One region of the Pectobacterium parmentieri genome, then DNA from elsewhere that is predicted to be linked to it. Evidence: predicted binding sites of a transcription regulator. Region 1 holds the regulator's gene; the other holds the start of a gene.
What was found. Region 1 encodes LexA, which represses DNA repair genes until DNA is damaged. Its sites were predicted from a motif close to TNCTGTATGTACATACAGNA; they were not measured.

Region 1 (5,431 bases):
ACCTAATCCAGCCAGCAATGCACGTCGTTTATCATCTAGCGAGCTCACCGTCAGACGCTGCTGCTTATCCAGCAATTGCACGGTCAGAACTGGACGTTCACGCGCGGTATCTGCGACGGCAATTCCACGGTATTTCACACGAGTCGCATCCGACAGCGGCTCAGGCTCCTGATGGATGGGATGCTCTGGGCTAGCGACGTAAACGTTGTTCATCGTGTACAATTTGCGGGTATTCATCTCAGAAGACGCACGAAAATGCATGTCTGGCGCAATCACGATATCGGCACGCCCTTGTTCAAGACGCTCCCACGCCCCTGCCAGCACTTCCGTCAGAATCGATACCTGCGTATTTGCTTTGAGCGCCAGTTTATCGATTAGGGGAAAAATCCGCTGAGTTGGAATCAGGGCTTCCGTCACAATCGTCAGGTGCGTTTCCCAACCGCGAGCCAGCGCTTCCGCATCGGTGGTGAGCTTATCTGCGGCTTCCAGCAAAATACGCCCACGTTCCAGCAGCATGCGTCCGACATTCGTGAATTTAGTACGATGCCCGGAGCGATCGAACAACACCACATCTAACTCTTCTTCCAGTTTCTGCATGGTATAGCTCAGTGCCGAAGGCACCCTACCCAGCTCGTCTGCCGCAGCGGCAAAGCTGCCACGACGATCGATCGCATCCATCACCCTCAGGGCTTCCAGCGTCAATGCTCGTTCTCTCGCCATCTTCGTACTCATTCAGGAATTTTGAATATACCGACCAGATTAACTAGCTAACAATCCAACGTCCACACAATTACTATCGGTTTAAGAAATAATTATCTGGGGGATAAAAATTATGATCACACGAAGAGCAGCGGGGCAATGCGGCCAAGCCGACTATGGCTGGTTGCAGGCACGCTATACTTTCTCTTTCGGTCACTATTTTGACCCACAGTTGCTGGGCTATGCTTCTCTTCGCGTGCTCAATCAGGAAGTACTGGCACCGGGGGCATCATTCCAGCCGCGCACCTACCCACGGGTTGATATCCTGAACATTATTCTTCAGGGCGAAGCAGAATACCGTGACAGCAACGGCGGCCATATTCAGGCTAAAGCTGGCGATGTTTTGTTGCTCGCCACTCAGCCAAACGTCAGCTACAGCGAACATAATACCAGCGCCAGCAAGCCGTTAACACGGCTGCAATTATGGCTGAACGCCTGCCAGACCAGAGAGAACATCCCATTGCAGCGCATGGGACTCAATTCATCAAATCATACTCTGCTTGCCTCACCGGAAGGCGAGCAAGATAGCCTGCAACTGCGCCAACAGGTTTGGATCCACCATGTCGATCTCCAACCGGATGAACAAAGCACGATAGTGCTACAGGGAAATCAGGCGTATCTCCAACTGATTCACGGTTCAACGACGGTGAACGGTGGCCAGCACAGTGAAACATTACACTGCGGCGATGGTGCCTTCATCAAGGAAGAAACAGCGTTGACGCTACAGGCAGACACTCCTTTGCGGGCACTGCTCATCGATCTGGTCGTGTAGTTCTTCTTCCCGTCACCTTCGTAGGAAAACGCCGCTCACTCGGCGTTTTTATTCAGTCGTGGTAAGATATCCGTCTTGTTCCTCAATGTGTCAGGGTGATATGACAATGGATTCAACCAAACAGGACAAACTTCTTGCCCAGGCTGAACAGATTTGTCAGCAGCGCGCGGTGCGTCTAACGCCACAGCGGTTGGAGGTTTTACGCCTTATGGCACAACAGGCGGGTGCGATCAGCGCGTATGACCTGCTGGATCTTCTGCGACTCACTGAACCTCAGGCTAAACCGCCTACCGTGTATCGCGCCCTGGATTTTCTGCTGGAACAAGGCTTCATTCATCGCGTTGAATCAAACAACAGCTATGTGCTGTGCCACCACATCGAAGACCACAGCCATACGTCTGCCCTTTTCATCTGCGATCGCTGTGGACAAGTCACTGAACGTCAAACCGAGGGTGTGGAAGAAACGCTACGTAACTTAGCGCAGCAGTCAGGATTTACGCTGCGTCACAGCGTTGTGGAAGCTCATGGGTTATGTGGGGACTGTCAGGAAGTGGCATCATGCAAGCAGCCGGATCATTGCGATCACGACCATACTGTTCCGATTAAAAAACGATAGCCCCAAGGGCTATCGTTTTTTGCTAACGGCTAGCTCCAGTCGCTGTTACGAATAACGCCAACCGCTAAGCCTTCTATCGAAAAACTTTGCTGACGCAGGTCGACAACGATAGGGGCAAACTCTTCATTTTCAGCGAGAAGATGCACCGTATTCCCCTGCTTCTTCAAGCGCTTCACTGTCACTTCATCGTCAATACGCGCCACCACAATCTGGCCGTTGCGCACATCTTCTGTTTTATGTACGGCCAGCAAATCGCCATCCATAATGCCAATATTTTTCATTGACATACCGCTGACACGCAACAAAAAGTCGGCGCTAGGTTTAAACATGGCAGGGTCAACCTGATAGCGGCATTCGATATGTTCCTGTGCCAGCAAGGGTTCACCTGCGGCCACACGACCAACCAGAGGAATACCTGTCTCTTCTTCCATTAGCAGACGAATACCACGAGATGCGCCCGATACAATTTCAATAACGCCTTTACGCGCCAGCGCTTTCAGATGTTCTTCAGCCGCATTCGGAGAGCGGAACCCCAGTTGTTGGGCAATTTCCGCCCGCGTTGGCGGCATTCCGGTTTGCGCAATATGATCGCGGATCAGGTCATAAACCTGCTGCTGCCTTGCTGTTAATACTTTCATTCCGCCCCCTGGTTGTTTATACAGTCTTGCTGTGAGTATATACAGGTAAGGCACAATTGGGAATCGAGATATAGGCAAAGCCCCTGACTTTTATTCATTTATGCGGGGCGTCAGGCAAAATGTTGCCAGAGGATGCTGCCCCATACAACAGCGGCTAACAAGATGGCAACAAAGACAGCCGCCGACCCGATATCTTTCGCACGACCGGACAATTCGTGGTGCTCTAAACCAATGCGATCGACGACGGCTTCAATGGCGCTGTTAGCCAGTTCAAACAGCATAATCAATACCACAGAACCAATCAGCAGCAGTTTCTCAACCAGCGTAACCGGCAGTAAACAAGCAATAATAACGCCGACAATCGTCAGTATCGTTTCCTGACGAAACGCCGCCTCGTGCTGCCACGCCTGCTTCAGCCCTTTAAGGGAATAACCGGTAGCCTTAATAATCCGGGTCATCCCCGTTGCTTTATTCATTTATCCTCCATTTTTATACTCTAAATAATTCGCATTTTAACGCGCTTACGTTGTCTCATCACCACAGATCTCCGACGCAGTTTCTGGTATCCTTGCGGCGAATTGCTAACAAGAGGCTCCACGTTGTTATGTCAGGTTGGCGTAAAATTTACTATAAACTATTGAATCTCCCGCTGAAACTGCTGGTAAAAAGCAAAGTTATTCCCGCAGATCCAGTGGTCGAGTTGGGGTTAGATCCCTCACGTCCTATACTCTATGTTCTGCCTTATAACTCTCAGGCGGATCTCTTGACGCTACGCGCGAAATGTCTGGCATTGGGCTTACCCGATCCCTCGCAACCGTTCGAATTCAATGGCGTTGAACTCCCTAGCCACGTCTTTATTAATGACGGGCCGCGTGTCTTCCGTTATTACGTTCCCAAGCAGAAATCCGTCAAGCTATTCCACGACTATCTGGATCTGCATCGCGCCAATCCAGATTTAGACGTGCAGATGGTGCCCGTTTCCGTGATGTTTGGGCGCTCTCCAGGTCGGGAAGGTCATTCTCAGGCCACGCCACACCTGCGGTTACTCAACGGTATCGAAAAATTCTTTGCCGTACTGTGGCTAGGCCGCGACAGCTTTGTCCGCTTCTCCAGCCCGGTGTCGCTGCGCTATATGGCAACCGAGCATGGCACTGACAAAACCATAGCCCACAAACTGGCGCGCGTCGCGCGTATGCACTTCTCTCGCCAGCGTTTAGCGGCTGTTGGCCCACGCTTGCCGGTGCGTCAGGACCTGTTTAACAAGTTGCTGGATTCCAAAGCGATCAAGAAAGCCGTAGACGATGAGGCTCGCAGTAAGAAGATTTCTCATGAGAAAGCGCAGCAAAATGCGATTGCGCTGATGGAAGAAATCGCCGCCGATTTCTCCTACGAAGCGGTGCGACTGTCGGATCGCGTATTGAGCTGGACGTGGAACCGCCTTTATCAGGGGATCAACGTTCATAACGCCGAACGCGTTCGCCAACTGGCGCAGGATGGTCACGGCATTGTCTATGTGCCCTGCCACCGTAGCCATATGGATTATCTGCTGCTGTCCTACGTCCTGTACCATCAAGGCTTAGTCCCGCCGCACATCGCCGCAGGTATTAATCTTAATTTTTGGCCGGCGGGCCCGATCTTCCGCCGTCTTGGCGCGTTCTTTATTCGTCGAACCTTCAAAGGTAACAAACTCTATTCCACGATTTTCCGCGAATACCTGGGCGAGCTGTTTGCCCGTGGTTATTCAGTTGAATACTTCATGGAAGGCGGGCGTTCCCGCACGGGGCGTCTTCTGGATCCCAAAACCGGCACGCTGGCCATGACCATTCAGGCCATGCTCAGAGGCGGCACGCGCCCTATCACACTGGTGCCGATTTATGTCGGCTACGAACACGTGATGGAAGTCGGCACTTATGCGAAAGAGTTGCGCGGCGCGGTGAAGGAAAAAGAAGGCTTTATGCAGATGGTACGCGGTCTGCGCAAACTGCGTAACCTGGGTCAGGGCTATGTGAACTTCGGTGAACCGCTCCCGCTGACAACCTATCTGAACCAGCATGTACCTCAGTGGCGTGATGCGATTGATCCCATCGAGGCGCAGCGTCCAAGCTGGCTAACGCCGACAGTGCAGGATATCTCTATGGATATCATGGTGCGCATCAATAATTCGGCGGCAGCAAACGCGATGAACCTGTGCTCTACGGCGTTATTAGCATCGCGACAGCGTTCACTGACGCGTGAGCAAATGCACGAACAGCTCGATTGCTACCTGCAACTGCTGCGTCAAACTCCTTACCACAAGGATATTACGGCTCCCAAAAAGACAGCGAATGAATTGCTGGAACACGCGCTGAGCATGAACAAATTCGAAGTGGAGAAGGACAGCATTGGCGATATCATCATTCTGCCGCGCGAGCAGGCGGTTCTGATGACGTATTATCGCAATAACATCCAGCATCTGTTGGTCTTACCGTCGTTGATCGCCAGCATCGTCATCCATCATCGTCGGATTACACTTGCCGACGTCGTGCAACAAATCACGCTAATCTATCCGCTGCTGCAAGCCGAGTTGTTCCTGCATTATTCCAAAGAGCAATTACCGGACGTGCTGGAAACACTAGCTAATGAACTGATTCGACAACAGTTACTGTG
Region 2 (5,431 bases), 1.7 Mb from region 1:
GGGGCCACCGGCTGGCCAGTCAGAGCCGCCAGCGACTACCGCGCCAGAACGTAACAATTTAACCGTGGGGACAAAGTCCTTCATACGTTCTTCGCCAATGGTCACAACACTGGCGTTAGTCATATCGGACGGGAACCACAGCATCGGCGAGAGGTCGGCGGCAACCCGCAACTGTGCGAAGCGTGGCATATCTTGCGGTGAAATCAAATGCGTATGCGCGATTTGATGCATCGGACCATTTGGTCCATTAATTTTACGTACCTGCTCAACGGCATCCAGCGCCAGACGCAGTGAACCATCTCCCGCAGCATGAAGCTTGGTTGATATGCCTTGTTTATCCAGCTTGGACAGAATCTCGACGACTTGCTCGGTGGTGTAGTGCGTATCACCGTGATAGTGATCGCCATGGGTTTTGGTTGGCAGATAGGGATCAATCAGCTTTGCGGTATGGGCCGGTGGAACACCATCCAACACAAATTTAAAACGATCGGGGAAGAAGTTGGTGGTGCGGTAGACATCGCGTCGGGCAACCAACTCCAGACCCGCAGCGCCTTCATCCAACAGCGGCGTGGAGACGATCGAGCCGATAATACGCAGAGGCAGGCCTTCTGCCCGGTCAATCTTGCTCCAGATGCGCAGATTCACTTCTGAACTGACCGCTTCCTGCACGCCAGTAATGCCCAACGACACCATCGTTTTTGCGGCTCTGCGACCTGATGTCAGCCGTTGCTCTTCTGTGGGTACCGGAACCAGACTTTGTACATGCTGGAATGCGGGGAATTCTTGCAACAGGCCTGTAGGCTCGCCTGTTTTGGCATCTTTAACAATGACGCCTCCGGCTGGGCTAACGGACTGGGCGGTGATAGTTGCCAGACGCATCGCCTCACTATTAATCCAGCGGTTATGGTAAGAATCATCACGCAGAATGACCGGACGCCCGTTACTGACTTTATCCAATTTCGCCAGCGCTTCGGCGGTAGACAGCTCTGCCATATGCGGGCTACCCCAGGCAGACCCGACCACCCATTCGCCCGGTCCTGCTTTTTGCGCGCATTCACTGACCTGATTCAGAATGCCATCCAGTGAGCTTGTTTGCGCGAAGTTACAGGAATAAATATCTTCATAGCCGCCGTCTAACGGGTGAGCATGGACATCATTAATCCCCGGCATTGCCATACTGCCATTGAGGTCAACCACCTGCGTTTTCGGGCCGATAAACTCTGCCGCCTGTGCATTTGAACCGATGAAAACATAACGGCCATCGCGTACTGCGACGGCTTCCGCCCACGGCTGACCCTGATTAACGGTATAAATATTGCCATTGCGTAAAACTAAATCGGCAGTCGCTGCCGTTTCTGCCGCCATTAGCCCGGGTGAGGAAAAAAACAAACCTGAAACGGTCACAGCAAGCGCAGCGAGCCTGAAAGAATAGCGTCCTGTTACCGCGTGCTTAGCCTGTGTCGAGGATGTGTTGTTGACCGTGTTTTGGGATCGATTCTTGGTAGCTATGCGGCGTGTACTATTTTTTTCCATACGTATATCTCCATATATAACGTTTACACCTCATTGATAAGGCGTTGCTATTTTTCAGTAGCAATGGAGAAATAACTGTACCGATTGTGCTCTGATTATACCGCTGAGCACGAAACGCACATGATGTGATGATTTCCCTGGTTGATTGTTTATGTTTGGTTTCTCTATACACCACAAAATGAAAAACCCCCGCAGTGCGAGGGTTTCAGGTCTAAACTTTACAGAATTGTCTATGGTATGCGCTAGAACGGAATGTCGTCGTCGAAATCCATTGGCGGTTCGTTACTTTGTGCGGGCGCGCTGTTCTGTGCCGGACGCTGCTGAGCTTGCGCACCGCCGCTGAACTGGTTGCCACCCTGCGGCTGCTGAGGTTGACCCCAACCGCCTTGCTGCTGACCGCCACCTGCATTACCGCCTGCTGGTGCGCCGCCGCCCTGTCGTCCACCTAGCATCTGCATGGTGCCGCCGACGTTAACAACGACTTCGGTGGTGTAGCGCTCTACGCCAGCCTGATCGGCCCATTTACGGGTTTGCAGTGCGCCTTCGATATAAACCTGAGAGCCTTTGCGCAGGTATTCGCCTGCAACTTCTGCCAGTTTGCCGAACAGAACCACACGGTGCCATTCGGTCTTCTCTTTCTGCTCACCGGTTTGCTTGTCACGCCAGCTTTCCGACGTAGCCAGCGTGATGTTGGCAACTGCACCACCATTCGGCATATAGCGGACTTCCGGGTCTTGACCCAGATTCCCGACAAGAATCACTTTATTAACGCCTCTGCTGGCCATGCTCGTATCTCCTGATGAATCGATAGATTTGTTTTAAGTCTAAACGATCAATCTTAACATGGGAAAACTCTCTGTCATACCTGCGAAATGGCTTCAGAAATGAAAGTCAGATTTGCAGCGTTTGCAAAATAAACGGGTTTAATACTGGATATTCATTCAGTTTTTTTTGTGCCATAATTGTCCGTTTCGTACCGGTTCTCTCCGTTCGGGAGACGATGACAAACCGTTTTTATTCCGGGAAGTGTGTGAATGGATAAGATCGAAGTTCGTGGTGCTCGTACCCATAATCTCAAGAATATCAATCTGATAATCCCTCGTGACAAGCTGATCGTTATCACCGGTCTGTCTGGTTCGGGTAAGTCATCGCTGGCGTTCGACACGCTGTATGCCGAAGGGCAGCGGCGCTATGTGGAATCCCTCTCCGCCTACGCCCGTCAGTTCTTGTCGCTGATGGAAAAACCGGATGTCGATCATATAGAAGGGCTGTCGCCCGCCATCTCTATCGAACAAAAATCCACTTCACACAACCCGCGTTCGACGGTCGGGACGATTACCGAAATTCATGACTACCTGCGTTTGCTGTTTGCCCGCGTGGGTGAACCGCGCTGCCCAGAGCATGATGTGCCGCTGGATGCGCAGACGGTCAGCCAAATGGTGGACAACGTGCTGGCGCAGCCGGAAGGTAAACGCCTAATGCTGCTGGCGCCGATTGTGAAAGATCGCAAAGGCGAGCACAGCAAGACGCTGGAAAACCTGGCGTCACAGGGTTACATCCGCGCCCGTATCGACGGCGAGGTGTGCGATCTGTCCGATCCGCCAAAACTGGAATTACAGAAAAAACACACCATCGAAGTTGTCGTCGATCGCTTTAAAGTGCGAGAAGACTTGGCGCAGCGCCTGGCGGAGTCGTTTGAAACTGCGCTGGATCTGTCCGGTGGTAGCGTAGTCGTGGCCGATATGGACGATCCAACGCAGCCTGAACTGCTATTTTCGGCGAATTTTGCCTGTCCAGTGTGTGGCTACAGCATGCACGAGCTGGAACCGCGTATGTTTTCGTTCAACAACCCGGCGGGCGCGTGCCCAAGCTGTGATGGTCTGGGCGTACAGCAGTTCTTCGATCCGGTTCGCGTGGTGCAAAACGCGGAGCTGTCGCTGGCGGGCGGAGCGATTCGCGGCTGGGATCGCCGCAATTTCTATTATTTCCAGATGCTGCGCTCGCTGGCGGAGCACTACAAATTTGACGTCGATGCCCCGTTTGAAGACCAGACTGCAGCGGTGCAGAAAGTGATTCTGTACGGCTCCGGCAAAGAGAACGTTGAATTCAAATATATCAACGATCGTGGTGATACCTCGGTACGTCGTCATCCGTTTGAAGGCGTGCTGCACAATATGGAGCGCCGCTATAAAGAGACGGAATCCACGGCGGTGCGCGAAGAGTTGGCGAAATTCATCAGCAATCGCTCCTGCGCCAGTTGCGGCGGGACGCGTCTGCGTGAAGAAGCGCGTAACGTGTTTGTTGAGCAAACCACGTTGCCGCAGATTTCCGATATGAGCATTGGCCATGCGATGACGTTTTTTCAGAATATGAAGCTTAGCGGGCAGCGTGCCCAAATCGCCGAGAAAGTACTAAAAGAGATTGGCGATCGGCTGAAGTTTCTGGTGAATGTGGGGCTGAACTATTTGTCGCTCTCCCGCTCGGCGGAAACGCTGTCCGGCGGCGAGGCGCAGCGTATTCGTCTGGCGAGCCAGATCGGTGCCGGGCTGGTTGGTGTGATGTACGTGCTGGATGAGCCGTCTATCGGCCTGCACCAGCGAGACAACGAGCGCCTGCTGGAAACGCTGGTTCATCTGCGCAACTTGGGCAATACCGTCATTGTGGTGGAACACGATGAAGACGCAATTCGTGCTGCCGACCATGTGATTGATATTGGCCCCGGTGCGGGTGTGCACGGCGGACAAATTGTCGCCGAGGGCACGATGGAAGAAATTATGGCGGTGCCGGGGTCGCTGACGGGGCAGTTCCTCAGCGGTAAGCGCAAGATTGAAATACCGAAGCAGCGCGTACCTGCGGATCCAACCAAAGTATTGAAGCTGATCGGCGCGAAGGGCAACAACCTGAAAGACGTCACGTTGACGCTGCCAGTTGGCCTGTTTACCTGCATCACCGGTGTGTCGGGATCGGGCAAATCTACGCTCATCAACGATACTTTGTTCCCGCTGGCACAGCGTCAGTTGAACGGTGCGACGCTGGCAGAACCTGCTGCTTACCGTGAGATCCAGGGACTGGAACATTTCGACAAAGTGATCGATATCGACCAAAGCCCGATCGGTCGTACACCACGTTCCAATCCCGCAACTTACACCGGCATTTTCACGCCGATTCGCGAGCTATTTGCTGGCGTGCCGGAAGCCCGTACCCGTGGCTATAACCCCGGACGTTTCAGCTTTAACGTGCGTGGCGGACGCTGCGAAGCCTGCCAAGGCGACGGTGTAATCAAGGTCGAAATGCACTTCCTACCGGATGTCTATGTGCCGTGTGACCAGTGCAAAGGTAAACGTTATAACCGTGAAACGCTGGAAATTAAATACAAGGGTAAAGGCATTCATGAAGTGCTGGATATGACCATCGAAGAAGCGCGCGAGTTTTTTGATGCCATCCCAGCGCTGGCGCGGAAGCTGCAAACGTTGATCGATGTTGGCCTGTCCTACATTCGCCTTGGGCAGTCGGCAACTACGCTGTCCGGCGGGGAAGCGCAGCGTGTGAAACTGGCACGCGAACTGTCAAAACGTGGAACGGGTCAGACGCTGTATATTCTAGACGAACCCACGACTGGCCTGCACTTTGCTGATATTGAGCAGCTTCTTACCGTTCTGCATCAACTGCGCGATCAGGGCAATACTATCGTGGTGATTGAGCATAATCTGGATGTGATTAAAACGGCGGACTGGATTGTCGATTTAGGGCCGGAAGGCGGTAGCGGCGGCGGAGAAATTCTGGTTTCTGGCACGCCGGAAACGGTAGCGGCGTGCGAGCAGTCTCACACCGCGCGCTTCCTGCGACCGATTCTGGCACGCGAAGCCTGATAGCGAGAGGCCAAATCATGTGGGCGCAA

Region 2: a site for LexA is predicted at 2,461-2,480, ahead of uvrA (excinuclease ABC subunit UvrA). Genes of this name have one in related genera too.

Annotation. Positions count from the first base shown of each region.
Region 1 is NZ_CP015749.1:3,376,415-3,381,845, forward strand. Features, by position in the region: gene A8F97_RS15290 (LysR family transcriptional regulator) at 1-720, opposite strand, end outside; gene A8F97_RS15295 (pirin family protein) at 833-1,531, shown strand; gene zur (zinc uptake transcriptional repressor Zur) at 1,638-2,147, shown strand; gene lexA (transcriptional repressor LexA) at 2,177-2,785, opposite strand; gene A8F97_RS15310 (diacylglycerol kinase) at 2,896-3,261, opposite strand; gene plsB (glycerol-3-phosphate 1-O-acyltransferase PlsB) at 3,390-5,431, shown strand, end outside.
Region 2 is NZ_CP015749.1:79,546-84,976, forward strand. Features, by position in the region: gene A8F97_RS00355 (amidohydrolase) at 1-1,533, opposite strand, end outside; gene ssb1 (single-stranded DNA-binding protein SSB1) at 1,776-2,318, opposite strand; gene uvrA (excinuclease ABC subunit UvrA) at 2,568-5,402, shown strand; gene A8F97_RS00370 (secondary thiamine-phosphate synthase enzyme YjbQ) at 5,420-5,431, shown strand, end outside.